Regions from separate parts of the Streptomyces sp. P9-2 genome, predicted to be linked through region 4. Evidence: riboswitches for the same ligand, from Rfam matches in the RefSeq annotation. Region 4 holds a riboswitch; each other region holds the start of a gene.
The links. Region 4 has a riboswitch for cyclic di-AMP ahead of ACQY0Z_RS03155 (C40 family peptidase). Riboswitches for the same ligand answer to the same signal wherever they lie in the genome.
Positions count from the first base shown of each region.

Region 1: it holds a riboswitch for cyclic di-AMP, as region 4 does, so the genes downstream of both, ACQY0Z_RS10100 (transglycosylase family protein) here and ACQY0Z_RS03155 (C40 family peptidase) in region 4, are expected to answer to the same signal.
Region 2: it holds a riboswitch for cyclic di-AMP, as region 4 does, so the genes downstream of both, ACQY0Z_RS23320 (M23 family metallopeptidase) here and ACQY0Z_RS03155 (C40 family peptidase) in region 4, are expected to answer to the same signal.
Region 3: it holds a riboswitch for cyclic di-AMP, as region 4 does, so the genes downstream of both, ACQY0Z_RS04085 (transglycosylase SLT domain-containing protein) here and ACQY0Z_RS03155 (C40 family peptidase) in region 4, are expected to answer to the same signal.

Region 1 is NZ_CP192633.1:2,145,680-2,147,872, forward strand. It holds gene ACQY0Z_RS10095 (transglycosylase family protein) at 1-571, shown strand, start outside; cyclic di-AMP (ydaO/yuaA leader) riboswitch at 791-959, shown strand; gene ACQY0Z_RS10100 (transglycosylase family protein) at 964-1,653, shown strand; gene eno (phosphopyruvate hydratase) at 1,922-2,193, shown strand, end outside.
Region 2 is NZ_CP192633.1:5,099,433-5,101,625, forward strand. It holds gene ACQY0Z_RS23315 (M16 family metallopeptidase) at 1-644, shown strand, start outside; cyclic di-AMP (ydaO/yuaA leader) riboswitch at 846-1,011, shown strand; gene ACQY0Z_RS23320 (M23 family metallopeptidase) at 1,024-1,797, shown strand; gene ACQY0Z_RS23325 (GntR family transcriptional regulator) at 2,018-2,193, shown strand, end outside.
Region 3 is NZ_CP192633.1:873,726-875,918, reverse strand. It holds gene ACQY0Z_RS04090 (HAD family hydrolase) at 17-889, shown strand; gene ACQY0Z_RS04085 (transglycosylase SLT domain-containing protein) at 853-1,326, opposite strand; cyclic di-AMP (ydaO/yuaA leader) riboswitch at 1,329-1,499, opposite strand; gene ACQY0Z_RS04080 (polyprenyl synthetase family protein) at 2,026-2,193, shown strand, end outside.
Region 4 is NZ_CP192633.1:691,610-693,802, reverse strand. It holds gene ACQY0Z_RS03160 (hypothetical protein) at 1-22, shown strand, start outside; gene ACQY0Z_RS03155 (C40 family peptidase) at 147-1,322, opposite strand; cyclic di-AMP (ydaO/yuaA leader) riboswitch at 1,347-1,483, opposite strand; gene pcrA (DNA helicase PcrA) at 1,736-2,193, shown strand, end outside.

The DNA.
Region 1 (2,193 bases), 1.5 Mb from region 4:
GGACACCGCGTCCCCGAACGTCGACCCGGGCGTGCCGACCGGCGAGGACCGGGACGACTCCCTGCTCGGGCTCGGCGGCTCGAGCACTCCGTCCGCTTCGCCGGAATCCGGTGATTCGTCCGCTTCTCCCTCTCCGTCGGCGACGTCCGGTTCGTCCGGTGAGGCGAAGAGCGGCACGGGCGCCGGCGCCTCCGCGTCCACCTCCGCCACTCCCGGAGGTGACGAGTCGGACAAGTCGGGGCAGAGCACCGGTTCTTCGGCCGTCGGTGAGTCCGAGGACGGCGGCTCGGGCCGCCATCGCGGTGTCAGCGCGGAGGAGGGTGCGACCGCGGGTACCGGGACCCCGTCGTCCGGCCGGCACGCCTCACCCTCCGCGGACACGCCTGCGGGCATCTCCGATGACCGTTACACCGTCCAGACCGGCGACAGCCTGGCCTCCATCGCCGACTCCCTTGCCCTGACCGGCGGATGGACGGCCCTCTACGTCGAGAACCAGCAGGTCATCGGCGACGACCCGGACCTCATCCTGCCCGGCCAGCGCCTCCTGGTGGACGCAGAAACCGGCGAATAGCGGTCGGAAAAGGGTGGCAGAAGGCACCCCCGTGCGGCGGCAGTTGACGGAGCGATTAGAGCTGAATGTCCGTAATAAGGGCCGTGAGAGATAGGTCTCAGAGGCCCTGATCATCTTTGAAATTCCGCCGATCGCGTGCTTACGGTCGTGACCGCTCGCCATCGCGGGCCCCGGCTGCCGCCACGCCGAATCCTGCCAGTGGCAGCACGGGAACAGTCGTCGCGTCATGCGCCGTAGGCAGGAGCGGGGGACCCAGGTAAGTGCCGCGACCGGACGGTTGACGTCCGGTACGGCTCGGGGTGAAGCCGCGTCCCGTGAGGGACGTGGCCGGGCAACTCAACCGGCCCGAACCCGACAGCTCACCTCGTAGGCGTCGGTGAGGGGATCCAACCATGCTGTTTTCCGGCAAGGGCAAGCACCGTCGTCCGTCCAAGGCCACCCGCGCCATCGCCATCGCCGGTGTCACCGGCGCCGCCGTCGCCGGCCCGCTGATGGCGTCCGGCACCGCCTCCGCGGCCACCGCGTCCGAGTGGGACGCCGTCGCCCAGTGCGAGTCCGGCGGCAACTGGTCCATCAACACCGGCAACGGCTACTACGGCGGTCTGCAGTTCTCCGCCTCCACCTGGGCCGCGTACGGCGGCACCCAGTACGCCGCCACCGCCGACCAGGCCTCCAAGGCGCAGCAGATCGAGATCGCCGAGAAGGTCCTCGCGGGCCAGGGCAAGGGCGCCTGGCCGGTCTGCGGCACGGGCCTGTCCAACACCCCGTACAGCGGTGCCGCCGCCGAGGCCCCCAAGACCGAGGCCCCCGCCGAGCGCACCGAGGAGAAGGCCTCCCGCTCCGCCGAGCGCCCGGCCGCCCCGGCCGAGGAGAAGGCGGCGAAGAAGACCGTCACCACCCCGACCGGCAAGAAGGTCGAGAAGGGCGACGGCGAGTACAAGGTCGTCAAGGGCGACACCCTCAGCTCGATCGCCGCGGAGCACGACGTCGAGGGCGGCTGGGCGAAGCTGTTCGAGCTGAACGACGACATCGTCGACGACGCCGACCTCATCTACCCGGGCCAGCAGCTGCACCTCAAGTAAGGGCAGACCGCGAGGTCCCTCCCGTCCCCCCACGGGCTCCCCGCCCCGGTGCGTTTCTTCCCCCGTGCGCACCGGGGCGGGGTCATGTCCGGACGCATTCCGGTCACGGTTTGCCGAGACGGCTTTGTTCCGTACGGAAACAATTTACGCTCTGTTCTGTCCATGAGGCGGGCGGCGAGATGGCCGAACGCCCGGAGCCGGTTAGGCTCGGACTCGCAGGGCCCCGCGGCCCCGCTCACCCGCGTCACATCCCAAGAAGGAGATGCTCGTGCCGTCCATCGACGTCGTCGTAGCCCGGGAAATCCTGGACTCCCGAGGCAACCCCACGGTCGAGGTCGAGGTCGGCCTCGACGACGGCAGCACGGGTCGTGCCGCCGTCCCGTCCGGCGCCTCCACCGGCGCCTTCGAGGCCATCGAACTCCGTGACGGCGACGCCGGCCGTTACCTGGGCAAGGGCGTCGAGAAGGCCGTACTGGCCGTCATCGAGCAGATCGGCCCGGAGCTCGTCGGCTACGACGCCACCGAGCAGCGCCTGATCGA
Region 2 (2,193 bases), 4.4 Mb from region 4:
ACGACACCGGCCGCGTGGTCATCGTGGACCGCCCCGGAGCCGTGCAGACGCAGCTGCTGATCGGCCGTACGGGCCCGGACCGGCACGACCGCGTGTGGCCCGCGCAGGTGCTCGGCACGTACTGCCTCGGCGGCACCCTCACCTCGCGCCTGGACCGCGTCCTGCGCGAGGAGAAGGGATACACCTACGGCGTACGGGCGTTCGGCCAGGTGCTGCGCTCGGCCCCCGACGGCACGGGCGCGTCGCTGCTGGCCATCAGCGGCTCGGTCGACACCCCCAACACCGGCCCGGCGCTGGACGACCTGTGGACCGTGCTGCGCACGCTGGCCGCCGAGGGCCTCACGGACGAGGAGCGGGACGTCGCCGTGCAGAACCTGGTGGGCGTGGCGCCGCTCAAGTACGAGACGGCGGCGGCCGTCGCGAGCACCCTGGCGGACCAGGTCGAGCAGCACCTGCCGGACCACTACCAGGCCGACCTGTACCGGCAGTTGGCCGCGACCGGCACCGTGGAGGCCACGGCGGCCGTCGTGAACGCCTTCCCGGTGGACCGCCTGGTGACCGTGCTCGTCGGCGACGCGGCGCAGATCAAGGCGCCCGTGGAGGCGCTCGGGATCGGCGAAGTCACCGTCGTCACGGCCGAGTAGAGCCGCAGCGGGACGCACGCGCGCGGGAGCCCCGGTGACGGGTACGTCACCGGGGCTCCCTTATGCCCCAATTGGGGCGGAGGTTGCCTGTCTGCCCTGTGGGATGCGCTACAAAACCCGGGAATCGTTTGGGGATTGTGAGATGTCCCGCTTAGTTTCGTGCGGGCTGTTCGTCGGGCAGTGCGCCGCATCCGCGGCACCGGACAGTCATCGCCGAGTCCCCGTACGGCGCGAGCCAGGGGAGCCGGGGACCCATGTGCAGTCCCTGGGGTGAATCGGACGCCCGCGCGTGTCGCGAGGGTGTCCGTAGGAGACCTTCCTGCTCCGAACCCGTCAGCTAACCCGGTAGGCGAGAGGGAAGGAAAGGACCAGCTTGTACATGGCGTTCACCCGCGCCACCGGGAAGCACCGTCGTCCCGGCCGCGTCCAGCGCGGCACCGCCCGCGCCGCGGGCGTCGCGGCCCTCGCGGGCACCGGCGTCGTCGGCTCCTTCACGGCCCCCGCGCTCGCCGCCGAACCGGCCGCGGCCCAGACCGGCCTCACCCCTGTCGTCACCCTCGGCGACGTGGTCGCCGACCGCATCGACGCCCAGGCCGCCGCCCAGCACGAGGCCGCCCGCGTGGCGGCCCAGGAGGCCGCGCGCAAGGCCGCCGAGGAGGCGGCCCGTGAGCGCGCCGTCGAGGAGGCCGAGAAGGCCCGCGCCGAGAAGGAGCGCGCCGCGCGTGAGGCGGAGCGCAAGCGCCTCAACACCTTCGTCTCCCCGATCCCCGGCTCCTACGTGTCGACCGCGTACCAGAGCGGCGGCGCCATCTGGTCGTCCGGCAGCCACACCGGGATCGACTTCCACGCCGCGAGCGGCACGCCCGTCCACTCCGTCGGCGTCGGCACGGTCGTCGAGGCCGGCTGGGGCGGCGCCTACGGCAACCAGGTCGTCATCAAGATGCACGACGGCACGTACACCCAGTACGCGCACCTGTCGTCGATCTCGGTGTCCGTGGGCCAGGAGGTCGTCGCCGGCGAGCAGATCGGCCTGTCCGGCGCCACCGGCAACGTCACCGGCGCCCACCTGCACTTCGAGGCGCGCATGTCCGCCGACTACGGCTCCGACCTCGACCCGGTCTCCTACCTGCGGTCGCACGGCGTGAACATCTGAGGCGTACCACCGCGCCCTCGGGGCGTACCGGCCCGTCTTCAGGCCCCGGCTCCCACGAGCCGGGGCTTTCGCCGTTTTCGAGCCCGTCCGCGCATGCGCCGCCTGTCCAAAAATTATGTATGGATTCCGGTCCGCCGTCGGAAATTGTCTCCGGTTGCAATAGAGTCACGAACGGACGTCAATCGTCGACGTTTCACGGGGATTAAGCCGGAGGTCGGTCATGCGTATTCCCGCGCACTCGGTGTGCACGGCGATCCGGGACGACATCGTCGCCGGTGTCTACGAGCGCGGGGGCCGGCTCACCGAGGAACTGCTCGCCCGCCGCTACGGGGTCTCCCGCGTCCCCGTCCGCGAGGCGCTGCGCACGCTGGAGGCCGAGGGGTTCGTGGTGACCCG
Region 3 (2,193 bases), 180 kb from region 4:
TCCGTATTCTCTGATCATGGCCGCACCCACCGATTGTTCTCTCATCGCCACCGACCTGGACGGGACGCTGCTGCGCGGTGACGACACCCTTTCCGACCGCTCCCTCGCCGCCCTCGCCCGGGCCGGACGGGCCGGTGCCCGGCACCTCGTGGTGACGGGCCGGCCGGCCCCCAGAGTGCGGCCGCTTCTCGACGACCTCGGCTGCACGGGGCTCGCGGTGTGCGGACAGGGGGCGCAGGTCTACGACGCCGCCGCGGGGCGGATGCTGTGGTCGGTCCGGCTGGACCGGGAGCTGGCGGAGACCGCGCTCGGCAAGATCGAGGCCGAGGTGGGGGAGGTGTACGCCGCGGTCGACCAGGACGGGGTCGACGGGCTGACGCTGATCGAGCAGGGCTACCGGATGCCGCACCCGACGCTGCCGTCGGTGCGGGTGGAGCGGCGCGACGACCTGTGGGCGAAGCCGATCAGCAAGGTGCTGCTGCGCCACCCGGCGCTGTCGGACGACGCGCTGGCGGCGGCGGCCCGCTCCGTGGTCGGCTCGCTGGCCACGGTCACCATGTCGGGGCCGGGCACGGTGGAGCTCCAGCCGTGCGGGGTCACCAAGGCGACGGGGCTGGCGCTGGCCGCCGAGCACCTGGGGCTGCGCCCCGAGGACACGATCGCCTTCGGGGACATGCCGAACGACGTCCCCATGTTCCGGTGGGCGGGCCACGGCGTCGCCATGGCCAACGCGCATCCGGAGCTGAAGGCGGTGGCCGACGAGGTCACCCTGTCGAACGAGGACGACGGCGTGGCCGTCGTCCTCGAGCGACTGTTCGGGCAGGTGGCCGGTGTCGGCCGTCAGAGGTCGGCTCAGTACGCGCCGAAGACGTTGTCGATCGAGCCGTAGCGGTCGGCGGCGTAGTTGCAGGCCGCGGCGATGTTGGCGACCGGGTCGAACGGGTCGAAGGCGGTGCCGGGCACGTGGTACGCCTGGAAGGTCGGGTCGATGACCTGCAGCAGGCCCTTCGACGGGGTGCCCTTCGCGGCGTTGGAGTCCCACAGGTTGATGGCGGCCGGGTTGCCGGACGACTCCCGCATGATGTTGCGGTGGATGGAGTCGTAGGAGCCGGGGATGCCGTTCTGCGCCATGATGTCCATCGCCTCGCGGATCCAGCCGTCGAGGTTGTCCGGGTACGCGGTCGTGGAGGCGGCGGTCGTGGCCTGGGCCGAGGGGGCCGCGGAGGCGCTGGTGGCCCCGAACAGCGGCAGCGCGACCACGGCGACGCCGGTGCCGGCGACGGCAAGGGTGCGGACGAGGCGACGGGGCGAAGCGAAAGCGGGCATGTCTGGGTCCTCTCCTACGCCTGCGAGGTGAGCTGTCGGGTTCGGGCGGGAGAGTGCCCGGCCGTGCCCCTGCGGGCATGGCTTCACCCCGAGCCGTCCCGGCGTGGTGTCCGGTACGGCGGCTTACCTGGGTCCCCCGCTCCTGCCGTGCGTGAGTTGGTCGTCGGGTGTGATGCGGGTGGCGGCAGGACTAGGCGTCCACCCGGCAGGCCCGGAACGTATGCGAGAGCAGATGTCGGGAACAAGTGCGACGATCACGCAACACCCCGTTTGATCTTGAGATGGGTGTTTTTGAACGTTTGATCCTTTGCGGTCGCCAAGCGTCAACTCCGTTGCGTGGAGCGGAAGGACGGGGGTGTGCGAGGGTGTCCCGGTGATCGCCCGGCGCGTGACTCACTTCACGGAACGGCGACCCCGAGCGCATTTGTGGCCAAGGGGAATTCGCTCACCAATAACGGCAAATCGGACCCAGGGGTGGGGCAGGATGGTTCAGGGGTCACTGTGTCCGGGAAGCTGAGGTATGTCCGTTGTTATCAGCCGAACAAAAACACTCCGCTTCTGATCCCGTATCGCCCTGCTTGTGACCCCGGGCCCTGGCGGTGATCGAAACCTGACCGGATACGCTGACTCGAGTGGTGGCAGCGACCTATCGACAAACCGTGTAACCGCCAGCAGACACCAGCAGACAGGAGACCCCTCGTGACCGTCGTCGGGCCGTTCGGGCTGAGCGTGCGGGACCAGGCTCTGGAAGCCGATGTCCAGGCCGGATTGACGGCTGTCGAGGAAGGGCTGCTCGAAGCCACCAAGAGCGAGGTGCCGTTCATCACGGAGGCCGCGCAGCACCTGGTGCGGGCCGGCGGCAAGCGG
Region 4 (2,193 bases):
CATCGCGGTCCTCTGGACCTGAGCCGCGTCCCCGGAACGCCGGGGCCCGCCCTCGACACGGAACCGCCGACCGAGCCTCTCCGGCCCGGTCGGCGGTTTTCGTATGTGCGCCCTCTGCGTCCTCTGCGTCCTGTGCGCCCGTGCCGTCAGGCCGGCCGGACGATGCTGTGGATCGCGGAGTCGCCGTCGTAGAAGATCGACTCCTCGCGGACGTACGTGCCCGGCTTCGGGGCGTGGATCATCATGCCGTTGCCGATGTAGAGACCCACGTGGGTGACGTCGTCGTAGAAGAAGACCAGGTCACCGGGCTGCGCCTGGGACACCGGGACGGTGGTGCCGGCGTTCACCTGGTCGTAGGTGGTGCGCGGGAGGGAGACGCCGGCGGCCTTCCAGGCGGCCTGGGTCAGCCCCGAGCAGTCGTAGGAGCCGGGACCGGTCGCGCCCCAGACGTACGGCTTGCCGATCTGCGCGCGGGCGAAGGCGAGGGCCTTCTCGGCCTTGGTGCCGTACGACGAGTCGGCGGGCGGGGTCTCGGTCGAGCCGGACCCGGATCCGGACCCGGTGCCCTCCGAGGTGCCGCCGCCCTGCTGCGCGGCCTCCTCGCGGGCCTGCTCCTGCTCCGCCTGCTGCCGGGCCAGCTCCGCGGCCTTGCGGGCGGCCGCCTCCTGCTTGCGCTTCTCGATCGCGGCGAGCCGCGCCTTCTCCTCGGCGGTCAGCTTCGACAGCAGTTCGCGCGCGTCGGCGAGCTTCTTCTGGACGGTGGCCTTCGCCGTTTTCAGGTCGCCCTGCGTCTCGGTGAGCGTTTGGAGGCTCTCGGTGGCCTCCTGCCGCTTCTTCATCGTCTCGGTCTGCTGGGTGACGTAGTCGTCGACCGCCGCCTTCTGGCGGCCGGTCATCCGGTCCAGCACCTGACGCTGGTCGAAGATGTCCTGCGGGGTCTCCGCGAGCAGGAACGTCGCGGTGTCGGGCATGCCCGCGCCGGTGCGGTACTGGGCAGCCGCGTAGGAGCCCAGCTCGGCGCGCGCCTCGTTCAGCTTCTGCGTGCGCTGCGCCACGTCGTCGAGGAGGGTGTCGACGCGCTTGCGCTGCTTGGTGGTCTTCTCCTTGGCCGCGTTGTACTTCTCGGTCGCCGACTCGGCCTGCCGGTAGAGGTCGCCGACCTTCTTCTCCACCTCCTCCAGGCTCGGCCGGTCCTCGCCGGGAGAGGCGTTGGCCGTCTGGGAGAGCAGGGCCACAGAGGTGAGCGCGGCCGTGGCGAGGGCCGGGGTGCGTATGCCTGCCACGCGCGTGCCGGGGGTGCGCGACTTGCGGTGCGACGCCAAGGGAGGCGACTCCTTCCGGTGCTCCGCCTACCGGGTTAGCTGTCGGGTTCGGGCGGGTGGAAGGGTTGCCCTACGGCCTCTCCGAAGAGTGGGCCGATTCACCCCAAGTCTCGGTGGGTCCCCGGCTCCGGCTGCCCTGGCGGACAGTGACGGACTCGGCGGGGGCCGCGCGGCCCGGCGAGGTTCGCCGGCGGGGGACGAGCGGCCCGGACGGCACGGTAGCCAACTGGTGTGGTCCTTGTGAAGGTTGATGGGTGATATGCCCGATACATTTTCGTGACCTTCTTGGGGATGTCACGCACGGTGAGGCGCTGACCGTGGAGGGTGCCCGCCGGGGCGCCCCCGCGAGGGGCCGGGGGATGTTCCCGGGGCGGGCCCGGGTTGTCGGTGGAGCGCCCTAGACTCGGAGAGCGATGAGCAGCCTCTTTGACGACAGCTTCCTGGCGGACCTCCAGGCCCAGCGCGGCCCGGCGGACGAGCCCCCGCCGCCGCCCGAGGACGAGCACGCCCCGGAGCCCCTGCCGGACGACCTGTTCGGCGGGAAGTTCGACGTGCCCCCGGAGCGGGACTCCTACTACCGGGACGGCGCCCCGCGGCCGGTGATCGACTCCGCCGCGCTGCTCGAGGGGCTGAACGACAACCAGCGCGCCGCGGTCGTGCACTCCGGCTCCCCGCTGCTCATCGTCGCCGGTGCCGGGTCCGGCAAGACCCGTGTGCTCACCCACCGCATCGCCTACCTGCTCGCCGAGCGGGACGTCCACCCGGGCCAGATCCTCGCGATCACCTTCACCAACAAGGCCGCGGGCGAGATGAAGGAGCGCGTCGAGCAGCTCGTCGGGCCCCGGGCGAACGCGATGTGGGTCATGACGTT